DNA from 3 places in the Pseudoalteromonas sp. McH1-7 genome. Region 2 is predicted to be linked to each of the others. Evidence: predicted binding sites of a transcription regulator. Region 2 holds the regulator's gene; each other region holds the start of a gene.
The links. The regulator sigma-54, encoded in region 2, starts transcription at its own class of promoters, with help from an activator protein. The targets are predictions, from matches to a motif close to GTTGGCACGNNNNTNGNNT.
Positions count from the first base shown of each region.

Region 1: the regulator sigma-54 is predicted to act here: its motif matches at 3,076-3,094, upstream of HUZ36_RS17160 (DUF2726 domain-containing protein).
Region 3: the regulator sigma-54 is predicted to act here: its motif matches at 1,296-1,314, upstream of HUZ36_RS02450 (FlgO family outer membrane protein).

Region 1 is NZ_JABWPQ010000026.1:9,272-14,259, reverse strand. Features, by position in the region: gene tyrS (tyrosine--tRNA ligase) at 1-604, shown strand, start outside; gene HUZ36_RS17170 (cobalamin biosynthesis protein CobD/CbiB) at 674-1,630, opposite strand; gene mtnN (5'-methylthioadenosine/S-adenosylhomocysteine nucleosidase) at 1,630-2,337, opposite strand; gene HUZ36_RS17160 (DUF2726 domain-containing protein) at 2,445-3,035, opposite strand; gene HUZ36_RS17155 (PD40 domain-containing protein) at 3,455-4,429, shown strand; gene HUZ36_RS21890 (hypothetical protein) at 4,666-4,788, opposite strand; gene HUZ36_RS17145 (AraC family transcriptional regulator) at 4,949-4,988, opposite strand, start outside.
Region 2 is NZ_JABWPQ010000018.1:41,959-46,946, reverse strand. Features, by position in the region: gene HUZ36_RS13560 (KpsF/GutQ family sugar-phosphate isomerase) at 1-57, shown strand, start outside; gene kdsC (3-deoxy-manno-octulosonate-8-phosphatase KdsC) at 57-608, shown strand; gene lptC (LPS export ABC transporter periplasmic protein LptC) at 605-1,159, shown strand; gene lptA (lipopolysaccharide transport periplasmic protein LptA) at 1,149-1,703, shown strand; gene lptB (LPS export ABC transporter ATP-binding protein) at 1,700-2,425, shown strand; gene HUZ36_RS13535 (RNA polymerase factor sigma-54) at 2,472-3,971, shown strand; gene hpf (ribosome hibernation promoting factor) at 4,001-4,288, shown strand; gene HUZ36_RS13525 (PTS sugar transporter subunit IIA) at 4,290-4,748, shown strand; gene rapZ (RNase adapter RapZ) at 4,741-4,988, shown strand, end outside.
Region 3 is NZ_JABWPQ010000002.1:250,701-255,688, reverse strand. Features, by position in the region: gene HUZ36_RS02460 (SdrD B-like domain-containing protein) at 1-250, shown strand, start outside; gene HUZ36_RS02455 (SPOR domain-containing protein) at 251-943, shown strand; gene HUZ36_RS02450 (FlgO family outer membrane protein) at 1,348-1,929, shown strand; gene HUZ36_RS02445 (FlgO family outer membrane protein) at 1,944-2,597, shown strand; gene HUZ36_RS02440 (FlgO family outer membrane protein) at 2,612-3,250, shown strand; tRNA gene HUZ36_RS02435 (tRNA-Arg) at 3,500-3,574, shown strand; gene HUZ36_RS02430 (hypothetical protein) at 3,699-3,887, opposite strand; gene HUZ36_RS02425 (flagellar assembly protein T N-terminal domain-containing protein) at 3,959-4,988, opposite strand, start outside.

The DNA.
Region 1 (4,988 bases), on a different contig from region 2:
GTTACAAAAAGATGAAGGTCAAAAGCCACAAACAGTACTCATGATGCCGTTATTGGAAGGGACTGATGGCGTTCAGAAAATGTCGAAGTCATTGGGTAATTACATCGGTATTACGGATGCGCCAAATGATATGTTTGGTAAAGTAATGTCGATTTCTGATGACTTAATGTGGCGTTACTATGAGTTGCTAAGCGCGAAGACGTTGGATGATATCGCTGCACTTAAAGAAGAAGTGGCTGGTGGTCGTAACCCTCGTGACATTAAAATTGAATTTGCAAAAGAAATGATTGCGCGATTCCATAGTGAAGCAGACGCTGAAGCGGCACATCAAGATTTTATCAAGCGTTTCCAAAAAAATGCCTTACCTGATGAGATCCCAGAGGTCACAATTACCATTGAAGGTGAAAGCACGTTTATCACTAACTTATTGAAAGAGGCTGGTTTAGTCGCAAGTACTTCAGAGGCAATGCGAATGATTAAGCAAGGCGCGGTGAAGTTAAATGGTGAAGACAAAATAACGGATACGAAATTAGAAGTTGCTAAAGGTTCTTGCGAGATCTACCAAGTTGGTAAGCGTAAGTTTGCTAAAGTAACTGTGAACTAAAATAGTTTATCCATTTGCGAAGAGAAAAGGTCAGTATATTACTGGCCTTTTTTGTATTTGTTTTTAGCTCTACAGCATCAAGCTGGCAAAGTTAGTCATTACGTATAGCAGTGTCGTCGTCGCAATAAATAGCCAGCGCATTTGATTGAGCAGTCCGAGTAGGTGCTGAATATGATCAGCTGTCGGTTGCGATTTGGCACCTATGCGCATTACCTCAACGCGAGCACCAAAATAAAAGCGTGGCCCCGCAAGCTGAGTTTGTAAATTTGCCGCAAAAAAGCTCAGTGCCCAACCTGAGTTTGTTTGATTAAAGTGGCGACCATAGTATTTAATATAGTGCCAAGTTTGTTTTGGCCTGAGCAACAACGAAAAGCAGACAACTAATAATCGGATAGGCACAAATTCAATCAGCCATATTGCGCGGCTAAGATTTGCCATAAAGCGGTTTGTCGGCTGCATAATTTGACGCCAGGCATGATCACATAGCAAAAGCAGCTTATAAAAAAGTGTGACGTATGGGCCTGCAATTAGATAAAGCAGTGCAACAACAAAAAAATGGCGCAGAGTATTCAAAGCCGTGCTATCGATAGCCGCTTTACAAATTCCCAGATCCGTCAGTCTCTCGACATCCCGTGCTACTATCCCTTGTAACACCGCTCGTGCTGTCACCTTTTGTTTTGATTTAATGAGCGCAGCAATACGTTTAGCGCGGTTTTCATGGCTAATATCCAAACATAAAAATAACACGAGGCCACCAAGCCAGTTGGGATAAAAAGCAAAACTCACGATGGCATAAGTCAATACAGTGATAGTTAATGTAGGGAGTAAAGCTCCGAGTGTACCGGATAACAGTTGATAACGCAGCGGTGCTTTTGCGCGGTATACTTTGTTGGCAACCGCCTTAAAAATAAGGGTGAGAATAAGGTTTGGATGATAAACCGTGGATAGCCTGACCCCGAGGCTGGCAAAAACAGCAACTAAAAAAATGATCAGGCCCTCATGGACCTGAAGCAAGTTCTCTAGCACTAAAGCGTAACCTTATCTAGCTTGGTAAGTAGTGCCATCACCATTTTTGAAGAGTTCACAGAAGCGACTTCTAAATATTCTTCGAATGACTGCGGTGATTCTTTGCCGGCTATATCCGATAACGAGCGGATCACTACAAATGGTGTATCTAAAGAATGACAAGCCTGTGCAATAGCTGCCCCTTCCATTTCTACAGCAAGCATCGTTGGGAAGTCTGCACGAGCTTTATCAATACGAACAGGATCGCACATAAATGAGTCACCAGTACAGATAAGGCCAACCATAGTTTGAATACCTTCAAGTTCACTAACGCTCTGCTTCGCAGCTTCAACTAGCTTAGCATGTGAAGTGAAAGCAGCAGGCATTTGTGGTACTTGGCCTATTTCGTAACCGAATGCCGTTACGTCAACGTCATGGTGGCGAACTTCGCTTGAAATGACGACATCCCCTACATTGAGTGAGGGTTCAAAGCCCCCAGCAGATCCCGTATTAATTACGCAATCTGGTGTAAAGTTATCGATAAGCAGAGTTGTTGCAACCGTTGCTGCTACTTTACCAATACCTGACTGTACCAGCGTCACATCGTGTCCTGCCAGTTTACCGGTATAAAAAGTAAAGCCACCTTTGGTCAATGTTTGCGGGTTTTCCATAGTGTTACGCAAAATGGTAACTTCTTGCTCCATTGCGCCAATAATGCCTACTTTCATGAAAAGATTCCTAATTTGTAGTGGGGAAACCCCAATTTCAACGTTATTTTTATTATACGAAAGGGGGGAAGATAGGTAAAACAAAAAACGGGCTAGTGCCCGTTTTGCTAAATTTCAGCCAATTGGGTGGATTGTGCCTTTGCTTGTGAAGGAGATAATACCGCGGGTTTGTATGTGCGGTTTCTGGTTTTCTTCGGCATTTCCACTTTTTGTCCCAACTTGAACAAGATAGCAGCTCTGACTTCTGCGCTTTGGTAGCCGCTTTTGATCTTCATACGAATGTGCGGAATACCAGCTGACTCTAACGCGCCACTGACAAACCAATCCTTTTGCGCTTTATGGCCGTTTTTATTGGCGTTATTAACCAAGTCAACAGCGGCAACAATTTTCAGTGTTTCTTTATCTACAAGCACGTAATCAAGCTGCTTGTTTTTTGCTTTAGTCACCGCGGCACGGCGTGCTTTTTGTGAAATACCAGGTTTACATTCAATCACATCAATTAGCTTTATCCGACTTACAATTTTATACTTATCGCCAACAGCACGTTCTAGTAAATGCAGAAACGACGCTTCGACAGTAGTAAAAACAGATTCTTTGCGGTTGAACGGATAAGGATTGCCACCCACATCGGTGTACTTAGAAGCGACAATGGAAGCAACGACCACTAGAGCCAAGATAGCAAGTAACGCAAATTCCATAAAAAACTCCAAATCAAAAAAATGACATCTGTGTTTTTATAAGCAATAGCTATGCCAGAAAAGAGCTGAAATTCGTAGGTGATAAATATTTGGGCGGTGAGCAAGTCACTGAGGATAAGCAGGTATGGTGTCTTTCTGCTGATTTATGTGGCATAACATACACTGTATTAGCGCTATGTCACTCAAATACATGATAAATTACTGTAAAACCAACCCGACTTTTAAAAATTAACGTACCTTAATGAGGTATTTTTATTAAGTTTCTGTACATCGCTAAGTCATGTAGGGTTGTCGTTTTTTTCAGTTTTGTTTTGATAATATTATTTGGCGACAAAGTTACTTTTCAAGAAGTTCGATTCAACACACATACAATTATCAAAAAGTAAATAAAGTGTACGATAATAAGAAAGGATATTTATATGATAAAGCGTAAAGCAGTCGCTAAAATAGGGTTATTGATTTCAGCAATTTCTGTGCATTGGTCAGTACAAGCTGATGACAAGTTAGCTATGATTTTAAACAACCTGGAGCCAAGTTTGTTTGCGCCAAACATAGTATCGACGAATCAATTTGAGTACGGCTCTAGTTTGTCTCCAGATGGTAAAAAGTTTGCGTTTGTTAGAGCGTTAGCCCAATTTTCACACAGTGCTCTAGTCATTTCTCATAAACAAGGGGGGGCTTGGCAAACCCCAACATTACTTCCATTCAGTGGCGAATTTCACGATACTAATCCGTACTTCTCCAAAGACAGTAACACATTTTATTTTACTTCCAGAAGGCCGGTAGATAATGTGGAAAATGGCACCTTTCAGATGTGGCAAGTCAGCTATGATGGTGATAAATTTGGCCAACCCGAGTTAGTGCCTGACAAAATTAACGGAGATCATACTGTGATCTACCCAACTGTACACACTAATAAAGATATCTACTTCTCATCTATTATAAAAGGAACGACGGGCAGCGTAGACCTTTTCCTTTCTAAGTACCACCCCGATGGATATCAAGAGCCAATTGAGATTTCAGAGCTCAATTCCACAGCAAGTGATGCTGACCCTGAGGTTTCAACGGACGGAAAACTACTATTTTTCACGTCAATGAGACCGGGGGGCTTTGGTCACTACGATTTACATGTATCGGTTAAACAAAAAGAGGGTAAGTGGGGAAAACCGATAAATCTAGGCGATAAAATCAATTCGCGCCGTATGGACTCAGATCCGATTCTATCAGCTGATGGTAATACTTTGTTTTTCTCAAGTGATAAAAACCCAGATGTGAAAGCTGTAAACAATTATGATGAATTGCTTCAGCGACAGGGAAGGATCCATAATGGCCTTATGAATATTTATAGCGTTGATATAACTGAGTTAAACCAATACCTTCGCGAGAAAGGCTAATTTGCTAGCGCAATTGCAGGAAAATGCTAAGCGCTACAAGCGCTAGGCTGCCAAAGGCTGCCTAGCACCATTATACCAACTCGCCTCGATACTTGCTCAACTTGAAGGAGCGAATCTGACGCTAACAGCGTTAAAAATTTCTTATTTTAGAACAACTAAATAAGAAATTTTTGACTTGCCGACAGGTATTTAGGGACTGTAGCGACTTCAGTACACGGTAGCGGTATTAGCTCGCGTTATTTGTCTTCTTTAAGTACGTAGATCTCACCGTCAAAACTGCCTTGAATGGTTAACCCTTGCCCCGCAAGCTCTCTTAAATATTCGATATGATCTTGGGTGATATGTTGACCTGGTACCAAAAGTGGAATACCGGGAGGGTAGTTGGCCAGCCGAAAGATAAGGAAGGTAGATTGGACTTTATTTGGCGAGAGTCAGTAAATATTCTTAAGTTACCTTACAATTATTGTCCGAATCTAATTTGTTTGAAACTAACATTGAGTGAGGGGCTAAGAATATTCATTAATGCCTATATTTTTCTCGATAATTAGACGGAGATACT
Region 2 (4,988 bases):
AATGTCCCTGTGGGTGCATTGAATACCCAAGATTTACTTAGAGCGGGAGTGCTATGATGCAGTTTAGTGACCTTTATCAAGATATCTCAACAGATGCTTGGCAAAAAGCAACTCAAATTAAACTCTTAATTTGCGATATTGACGGTGTATTCTCTGACGGACGCATTTATCTAGGTAACAACGGTGAAGAATTAAAGGCATTCAATACCAAAGACGGCTTCGGTATCAAAGCGCTAGTAAACTGCGGTATTGAGGTTGCGGTCATCACAGGTAGACATTCACAAATAGTTCAGCAACGCATGACTAGTTTAAATGTAACGCATATTTACCAAGGTCAAGAAAACAAGCTAGTGGCATATGAAGCACTAAAAACGCAGCTTAATCTGAAGGATGCAGACATTGCCTATATTGGCGATGATGGCCCTGATCTGCCAGTGATGGAGCAAGTTGGCTTTGCTGTCGCCGTGAATGATGCACATCCGCTGATAAAACGCATTGCCCACTATACCACTTTGATGCCGGGAGGCTTTGGCGCCGTCAGAGAGTTAACAGATCTGCTCATGCTCAGCCAAAACCACCCTCTTACCACTACAGGGTCAAGTACATGACTGTGCTTCGTGTCATTCTGCTCATTACTTTTAGTGCGCTGATGATTTGGCTGTGGTCGCCGATGTTTAACGCATCAGAAATCAACAAGAAAAGTGACGATGAACCACTTGCTAAACCCGATTATGTGGCGACCGCATTAGAGCAGACTACCTACAGTGAAAATGGCTTACTAAACTACCATGTGACTGCTGATAAAATGGAACTTTATCAAGACCTTGGTTTTAGCCACTTTGCAAAACCCATTTTTACATTATATAACGGTGAGCAAAATTGGCAGATAAGCGCATTGGAAGCCACATTATACGAGAACAACACCCTGATTTTAGAAGGGGATGTTTTAGCAAAAAACCTCACACCAGACGCAATGATCAGTACTATCAATGCCGACAATGTCAGGGTTGAAATTAAACAAAAGTTGATGAAATCAGAACACCCCGTCATTATCACAGGCCCTAGCCTTAAAATTACCGGTAAAGGCCTACATGCAGACTTGCAAAAACAGCTGATTGAGCTCATCAACCATACAAAGACAATTTATTATGACCAGTAAAATAATTAACAAATTAGTTTTCTTCGGCTTGCTCGCAAGTTCCACTTTCGCAGCTGCTGCAGAGCAAAATGAAGTCATTATCGATGCTGGCCGTCAGCAAGCTCAACTGCAAAGTAACATAGGCATTTTCGAGCAAAACGTTGTCATTATTCATGGCACAAGAAAAATCAATGCTGATCGTTTGGAAGTGCACCGCCGCGCTGAGCTTGGTTCAAATAAGCAGCTACTAATTGCTACTGGCAACCCTGCGGTTTTTGAAGAAGCTCAGGCAGATGGTACAACCTTACGCGCAGCGGCTAATGAAATTCGCTATGATGTTGCCGAATTAAAATTAGTACTTACTGGCAATGCTGAAATATCGCAAGCGGGTCAAAAAAGTAGTGCACAAGTCATTACTTATCATATCGAAAAGCAACTCATTAGTGCCGAGCGCTCTGAACAGGGCGACTCTCGGGTTAGAACAATTCTGGTTCCTGTTGAAAAGAAATCTGACACCAGCGTGGAAAAAAGTGAAGATCCACAGGAAAAAGGTAACAATTCATGAGCGAGCTCAAAGCAACAGGCTTGGCAAAAAGTTATAAAGGTCGCCAAGTTGTCAAAAATGTAGGACTGAGTGTCGAAGCAGGTAGCATCGTTGGTTTACTTGGCCCTAATGGTGCGGGGAAAACCACTACTTTTTATATGATTGTGGGCTTAGTACCAAGTGACAAAGGCTTTATACAAATCGATGATGATGATATCACCCTACTCCCGATGCACAGTCGCGCACGCCTAGGGATTGGATATTTACCTCAAGAGTCATCCATATTTAGGAAGCTAACGGTATATCAAAACCTCATGGCTATTTTGGAAACCCGCAAAGATTTGTCTAAAGTTGAAAGAGAAGCTCAGCTTAATGAGTTGTTGGATGAATTTAATATCCAACACATCCGTGATTCTCAAGGGATGGCATTATCTGGAGGAGAGAGAAGACGGGTAGAAATTGCTCGTGCTTTAGCCGCTAATCCTAAGTTTATCTTGTTAGATGAACCTTTTGCTGGCGTTGATCCAATTTCAGTGTTAGATATAAAGACAATCATTGAGCACCTTAAAAATCGTGGGATCGGTGTACTGATCACCGACCACAATGTAAGAGAAACGCTGGACGTATGTGAAAAAGCCTACATCGTTTCACACGGTGAATTAATCGCCGCTGGTACGCCAGAACATGTTTTAGCGGATCAAACCGTAAGAGATGTCTACCTAGGCGAACAATTCAAGCTATAGTTAAGACGTAGTATTAATAACTGTTAAAAGGGATTGTTAGAGATACATGAGGCAATCATTACAGCTGCGCATGGGGCAGCAACTTACAATGACTCCACAACTGCAACAAGCCATACGCCTGTTGCAGCTTAGTACGTTGGATCTACAGCAAGAAATACAAGAAGCGTTGGACAGCAACCCACTATTGGAAGTGGAAGAAAGCGATACCGCAGACGCAGAAAGTACTGAACAACAAAGCCAAGATAAAAATAATACGGACGATAGTCAGCAAAGCTCAGATGAAGCGCCTGTCAGCGAGTATGAAATGGACTCAGATACCGCCATGAGCAAAGAAACGGTTAGTGATGATCTTGCCATGGATGTGACTTGGGATGAATATATGAGTGCTGCACCAGCATCAAGCGCAGCTCCTTTACCTGATGATGATAACGTCTACCAGGGAGAGACTTCCGAATCACTACACGACTACCTAATGTGGCAGTTAGAACTTACGCCATTTAGCCCAACAGATAGAGCCATTGCTATTGCCATCATCGAAGCGGTAGATCTGTCTGGCATTTTAACGCTTTCCTGTGAAGATATTTTAGAAAGTATCAATGATGAAAACAGTGAAGAGCCGGTAGAGTTGGATGAAGTCGAAGCCGTACTTAAACGTATCCAGTTGTTTGACCCTGTCGGTATTGCTGCACGAAGTTTGCAAGAATGTTTATGTATTCAGTTAAATCAATTTGCACCTGACACACCGTGGATCACCGAAACCAAGATGATCCTGACCGAGCACATTGATTTACTTGCGAGCCGTGATTACCGTACCTTAGCGAAAAAAACACGCTTAAAAGAAGCTGAGCTAAAAGAAGTTATGACGCTGATCCACAGTCTTAACCCTAAGCCAGCTGCGAGTATTATTCATGAAGAACCAGAATACGTTATTCCAGATGTGTCGGTAAAAAAAGTGAAAGGCCGCTGGGTTGTAGAGCTAAACCCTGATGCGATGCCTAAGATTAGAGTAAATGACCACTACGCTGCGATGTCGAGAACTGCTAAATCGAGTACTGATAGCCAGTTTATTCGCTCACACCTTCAAGAAGCAAAGTGGTTTATTAAGAGCTTAGAAAGTCGCAATGACACTTTATTGAAAGTTACCAATTGCATTGTGCAACAACAACAGGCATTCTTTGAACATGGCCCCGAAGCGATGAGACCTATGGTGTTAAACGATGTCGCAGAGATGGTTGATATGCACGAATCTACGATTTCTCGTGTCACCACCCAAAAGTACATGCACACACCAAGGGGCATATTTGAGCTGAAGTATTTCTTCTCAAGCCATGTCAGTACCGAAAATGGAGGTGAGTGCTCCTCAACAGCAATACGAGCACTCATCAAAAAGCTAATAGCTGCGGAAAACACTGCTAAACCATTAAGTGATAGCAAAATTGCAGATATTTTAGCTGAACAAGGAATTAAGGTAGCGAGACGCACGATTGCAAAATATCGTGAATCCCTAGCCATTCCACCGTCAAATCAGCGTAAAAGCTTGATATAAGACGTTAAACACAAGAAGGAAAAATGCTTATGCAACTAAATTTAACTGGTCGCCATGTAGAAATCACTGACTCTTTAAGAGATTATGTCACCAACAAGTTTGCGAAGCTTGAGAGGCACTTTGATCATATCAATAACGTTCATGTGATCCTTGATGTCGAAAAACTAGTTCAAAAAGCAGAAGCAACATTGCACGTAAATGGCGGCGAGCTATTTGCATCAACAGAGCATCAAGACATGTATGCAGCAATTGATGGCCTGATTGACAAACTAGACCGTCAAGTAATTAAACACAAAGAGAAGCTCACTCGACACTAAAATGAAATTAAGTGAATTAGTGAATAAGGACTGTAGCAAAGCTGCGGTCCTTTTTAGTAGCAAAAAACGTATTCTCGAGTACATTAGCGAATTAGCGCATAGCCAAATCCCTGATACCAGCCAGCACACTATCTTAGATGCCCTTATGGCACGAGAAAAGCTGGGAAGTACAGGTATAGGTAAAGGGATCGCAATTCCTCATGGGCGACTTGAAGGTATTGATAAAATACTGGCGATGGTCTTGGTAAGCGAACAAGGGATCCCGTTTGAGGCGATCGACAAACAGCCTGTCGATATTTTTGTCGCATTCATCGTACCTGAAGGAGATAATCAACAACACTTAAAGACCTTAGCTGCGATTGCTGATACACTCAAAAATAAGTCATTTTGCAAAATGCTCAGGCAAGCGAAAAATGACGATGAGTTATATGCAGTGATCCAAGGTGAATTTGATGAGTGATGAAGAAAAAGGACTCGAGCTTATCATTATCAGTGGCCGTTCTGGTTCTGGTAAGTCTGTAGCACTTCGAGTATTAGAAGATTTAGGCTACTATTGTGTCGACAATATTCCGGTTAATTTACTCCCCTCTTTAGTTCGTAGTGTTTCTGACAACTACAACAAAGTTGCTGTTAGTATCGATGTCCGCAACCTCCCCAAAGAACAAGATGAGTTCAACGATATACTCGAGTACTTACCAGG
Region 3 (4,988 bases), on a different contig from region 2:
AGAGCAGTTACAGGTTGCAAGCCTTGGTAAATTCAATGAACTTAATTTTTTGAAAGTGTATCTTCAACTTATCAAACCACGATTGATGGCTATAGAATCAATCCAACCATTTTATGTTCAAGATCAAGCGCACTATCTGCTTGGGGTAGCATTTAGCTCAGATCCAAAACAAGACTTGACAGCATTATGTTCGCAGGTGCTCGAACAGGGTATTAATTGTGATGTTAAAGCATTAGAGGTAGTACACTAAATGATAAAACCAGTATTTTCCATCACCAGCATAATATGCGTGCTCGCACTTCTATCTGGGTGTCAGAGTACAAAGCCAGAAGAAACAACAGTTAATTATGCAAAGATTACAGTGGAAGAATATCAGCAGATGCAAGAGGCCATTGCCCAGTGGCAAGAGGATAAAGTAGCAATTGCTAGGCTATTGGATGCGGAAAAAGATTTGCAAAAACTCATTCAAGCGCTGTCCGGTTACGTGTCAAATACAAAACCGGCTCAAGTAACTACCACTAAAAAACAGACTCCTTTGATTACACAAGCCAACGAGTCTCAGGCAGCAGTAGAAGAAGTCATCACACAAAATAGTTATCAACCAATAAAAACACAAGCTCAACCGGTTAGTGTGGACGACTCAATTGATACAAATAGTCAAAAAGTAGAATACAAATATGCCGTTCAGCTAGCTTCGTTAAACGGCAAAACACAAGTATTAGAGTTGACGTCGACACTAGAACAAACCCTCCCTGAATTGATAAAGAGCAAAGAAACTTTTTCGATTGAGACAGTTGATGGTAAAGGCGTTACGCGATACCGAGTTAAGTGGGGAGCCTTCGAGAACAAAGCGGCAGCACTGGATGCGTGCGACAAATTTAAACAGCATCGTCGAGCATGTTTTGTTACTGCATTTGGTGGAGAAAAACTTTCTCGTCTTTGAGTCACTGAAAATGAGCCGGTAATTAGTTGCCACTTTCTTGTCCACGAAAACCAGAAACAAGCGCTGGTTCCAATTGCGATAACAAAGCTTATGTGAAATACCAACGATAATGAACAACCAGCATCCTTATACCAATTTGAAGGAGTAAGTCTGACGCTAACAGCGTTAAAAATTTCTTATTTAGAACAGCTAAATAGCAAAATTTTTGCCTTGCCTACAGGACGTAGGTATCTCGGCGTGAACAGGACGCGGAAGCGGTGTTCTCGACAAGATTTTCTCACCTCAACATAGACCACTTAATTAAGAAAATTGGTATTAATTATTCCTACAGTTCGTAAAATCGCGCCGTCCATGTGGCGCGATTTTTGCTTAATCGTAAGTAAGATCAACGATGGCTGACGACAATGAAATATCTTGTATTCATTTTTGTATTTTGGCTTACCGCGTGCACGAGCAGTGAGCAAGTAGGCAAAAGAGAACTAACCCAGCAGCGAGAAATATTACCAGATTTTGATGGCTTTGGTGCACAACTAGCGGCTGAACTTGGGCAATATGTGCGACCTTTCAAACCGAACTCAACAGTAGCAGTGACTAGCTTTTTTAGGGCAAACCAATTAAATGACGTCATAGTGGGGCAAGGAAGTGGACTTGGTGTGGCGCTACAAGAGTCATTAATAACCCATTTGAGCCAAATGGGAGCTGATGTTGTTGAGTACAGATTAAGAAGCGCTTTATCTTTGAGTGACTCTGCCGATAGTATGTTAAGCAGAGAGTTAAAAGCGATAAATCAACGTCAGAAAATTGACCTGGTTGTAGTTGGTACGATAGTTGAGAGCCGTGACAGCTATTTGGTCAATGCTAGGCTTGTAGAAACACTTCACAGTCGGGCTCTATCCGCGGCATCGCTTAGTATTCCTAAATCGGCATTATGGGGCTCTGAGAGAGCCACGTCTCGAGATGGTCTTATCATACGCAGTCAATATTAATGGAGATGAGTGTAATGAAAAAAATATGTAGTCTGGCTTTGCCTCTTTCATTGATGGTTGGCTGTACTCAGAGTAACTTTTTCGCTGTAGATACAGCACAAACGGAGCCAGTGAGAAATGGCTTTGAACAATCGTCCATGTTTCAGAGTAATCCAAATGGATTAAAGCAGTTTTCTATATCTCAGCAAATGGCTGGGAAGAATGTGACCCATTATGTCCAAAGTATCATGCAAGATATGGTCACGAACCTGAAGCATGTAAATGAAAAGACGCCTGTCGCGGTAACTAGTTTTGTATTCTTAGACAAAGAGTTCGATAAAGGGTCGCTTCTCGGTAATCAGTTAGCTGAGAGTTTTATTCACGAATTACATGCTTTTGGGATCCCTGTTGTTGATTTTAAAACGACAGATTACATTCGCGTAACACCTGAAGGGGATTTTATCTTTAGCAGAGACTTTCTTGAATTATCAGATGATCATCCATTTTTATATGTACTTGGTGGCACGCTAGTTAATCACCAAGGTGGGGTAATGGTAAACGCCAGGGTTGTTGGTTTGAGAAGTAAGAGTGTTGTCGGTTCTGCCCAAGGGTTTTTACCACAAAGTGTGGTAAATGCGCTGCAAGATGGTGCTTCATATGATGGTATTCGCTTAGAGCAAGCCAATTAATTTGGAGGCAGAACATGAAAAATGTAGTACTTTTTGCAACCACATTGGCACTGCTAGGTGGGTGCAAAATGACACAAGAGCAATCTCCTGCACCGATTGAAACCAAGCCCAGTGATATGGAGCTTTTGTATGCGCTGATGGAAGAACAGTCAAATGATGACGCGACCCTGTCGCCAGTAACACAAGACATGGGTTTTATTAGCTATCGTCATCGTAAAGCTGTCGCAAACTATGCGAGTCAAATTGCGTTGGAATTATCAGACACCATTCTGGGGCAAAAACCTGAATCGATAGCTGTGGCAAGCTTTGTGAATTTCAATCAGTCTTTGCGTGACACCAATCAACTGGGTAATCAAATTGCTGAATCTCTCATTCATCAGATGCAAAAATTAGGCTATCAAGCTCTGGACTTTAAAGCACTGGGAAAAATAGAGGTAGCGCCAAGTGGTGACTTAGTATTTTCACGGGAAGCGCAAAGATTAAAGAGCGTCAAAGCACCAAGTCATATTCTGTCTGGTACCATGATTTATCGCCCCCGTGGGGTAGAAGTTAATGCGCGACTTCTTGAATTTTCAACAAACTTAGTGATAGCGACAACGGCAGTCACGATCCCTTACTTTATTTTAGATGGTGGGGCTACGGCATCAAGATAGGTGTACCGCTTTTAGCTTCCGATTATTAATGCCTTCAGATGAAGGCATTGTAATTAAGCTTATTCATTGCATACGATTATAGATTGTGTTTATTGAAGTGTGGCTAGAAGCGTGATAATTAAAAATTAGGTGTTATCGAGCAGTGCATCATAATTGCATGATTTTACTCTTTAAAAGTTCATAAAAATCAGTATACTAAGTTTCAGTCAGTGGAATTTTGCTGGTACATTTTGCGCCACAGTCTTCGCTGTCCCCATAGTTTAATGGATAAAACAAGGCCCTCCTAAGGCTTAGATGTAGGTTCGATTCCTACTGGGGACGCCATCTCAATAGTGGCTTATCTGTTACAATTTTCTCCACTCGTTATCGTCCGCTCTGTGTCTGAACCAAAAGGATGACATGCTCAATTTAAAGGGGTAAATCTGACCCTAATTGAGTTAACAATATCTTATGGCAGAATAATACCAATTTGACTTAAAACTTGCTCAATTAGAAGGAGTAAATCTGACGCTAACAGCGTTAAGAATTTCTTATTTAAAGCAACTAAATAGCAAAAACTCTCTTGGCTACCGACAAGCTTCTCTTGGCTACCGACAAGCTTCTCTTGGCTACCGACAAGCTTCTCTTGTCTTAACATAAACCACTTAATTAAGATCACTGATATTACTTTCCTGTCCGGAGGTACATCACGTAATTGAAAAATTGGTATCACAGGGCAAACAGGTCGTCTTTCTCTATGTGAATTTCAACTAAATCATTAATTTGAACATTGTTAAGCGGTCGCTGTTCTTGGTTTACAGCAATAGCTGTCTGGGCGTTGACTTGGATGACTTGCAATTTATTCAACGTTTTAACTTGACGCATAAAGACATTACCACCAGCGTCAGTAAGGGGGCTGCTATGTGCAATGCTCAACACTTGACCCTCTTCCAGCCCATGCATACGGCCTAAGTTAATCACAACTTGCTCGTCATCAATATGCAGTATTTTACCATGGGTGGGTAAGCAGGCGATGGCCGAGTTCAGATCGACGCTGACTTGGTTCAACACAGTTTGAATTTCAGCCGCATAATCAGTTTGCCAAAACTGTTCACTATATACATCAACTAATTTGGTCTTTTTAAAAGGCCATACTCCTTGAGTACCGTACCTTTGTTGCCAGACCTTTTCATGAGAAAGAGCATCAAACAGTATAAACTCTATTTTAAAGCTCCTTAGATACTTATCGCTTTGCCAAAATGCAAGGTCGTTGTTGAGTTTGTTGACGCTAGAAATATCTGAAATTTGACTAAGTAATACATACTGACTATTTGTGTTTGCTGTTACTGTTTCGATTAACTGCTCGTTGTAATCGAATCGTTGACTAAAAAATCGATTTACATCTATTTTTTGAGCAAAATAGGGCACCGGTTCAACGCTTTGATTCTGATCTGATAGGGTATGATAAAGGCGCTCGCTGACAATCTTGTTAATGTCAAAAATTTGACCCAAAGTAGCTTGATGCTTATTTTTGAGTTGACTTTGTGTTATTGCAATTTGCTTATTGTATGCACTGGTAGAGCATTGACTTTGTTGTGGGGTGATATCGATATGTAGTGTTACTTGCCAAGCATCACCCACTCTTGATTCTGCAATTACATTAGCACCCTGAATTTCACCATTAGCGCGTATTTTCAACTGATCTTGCGTAAGCACACCGTCGGTGACGGTTTGCACACTGCTTACGGTTGCACCAGAA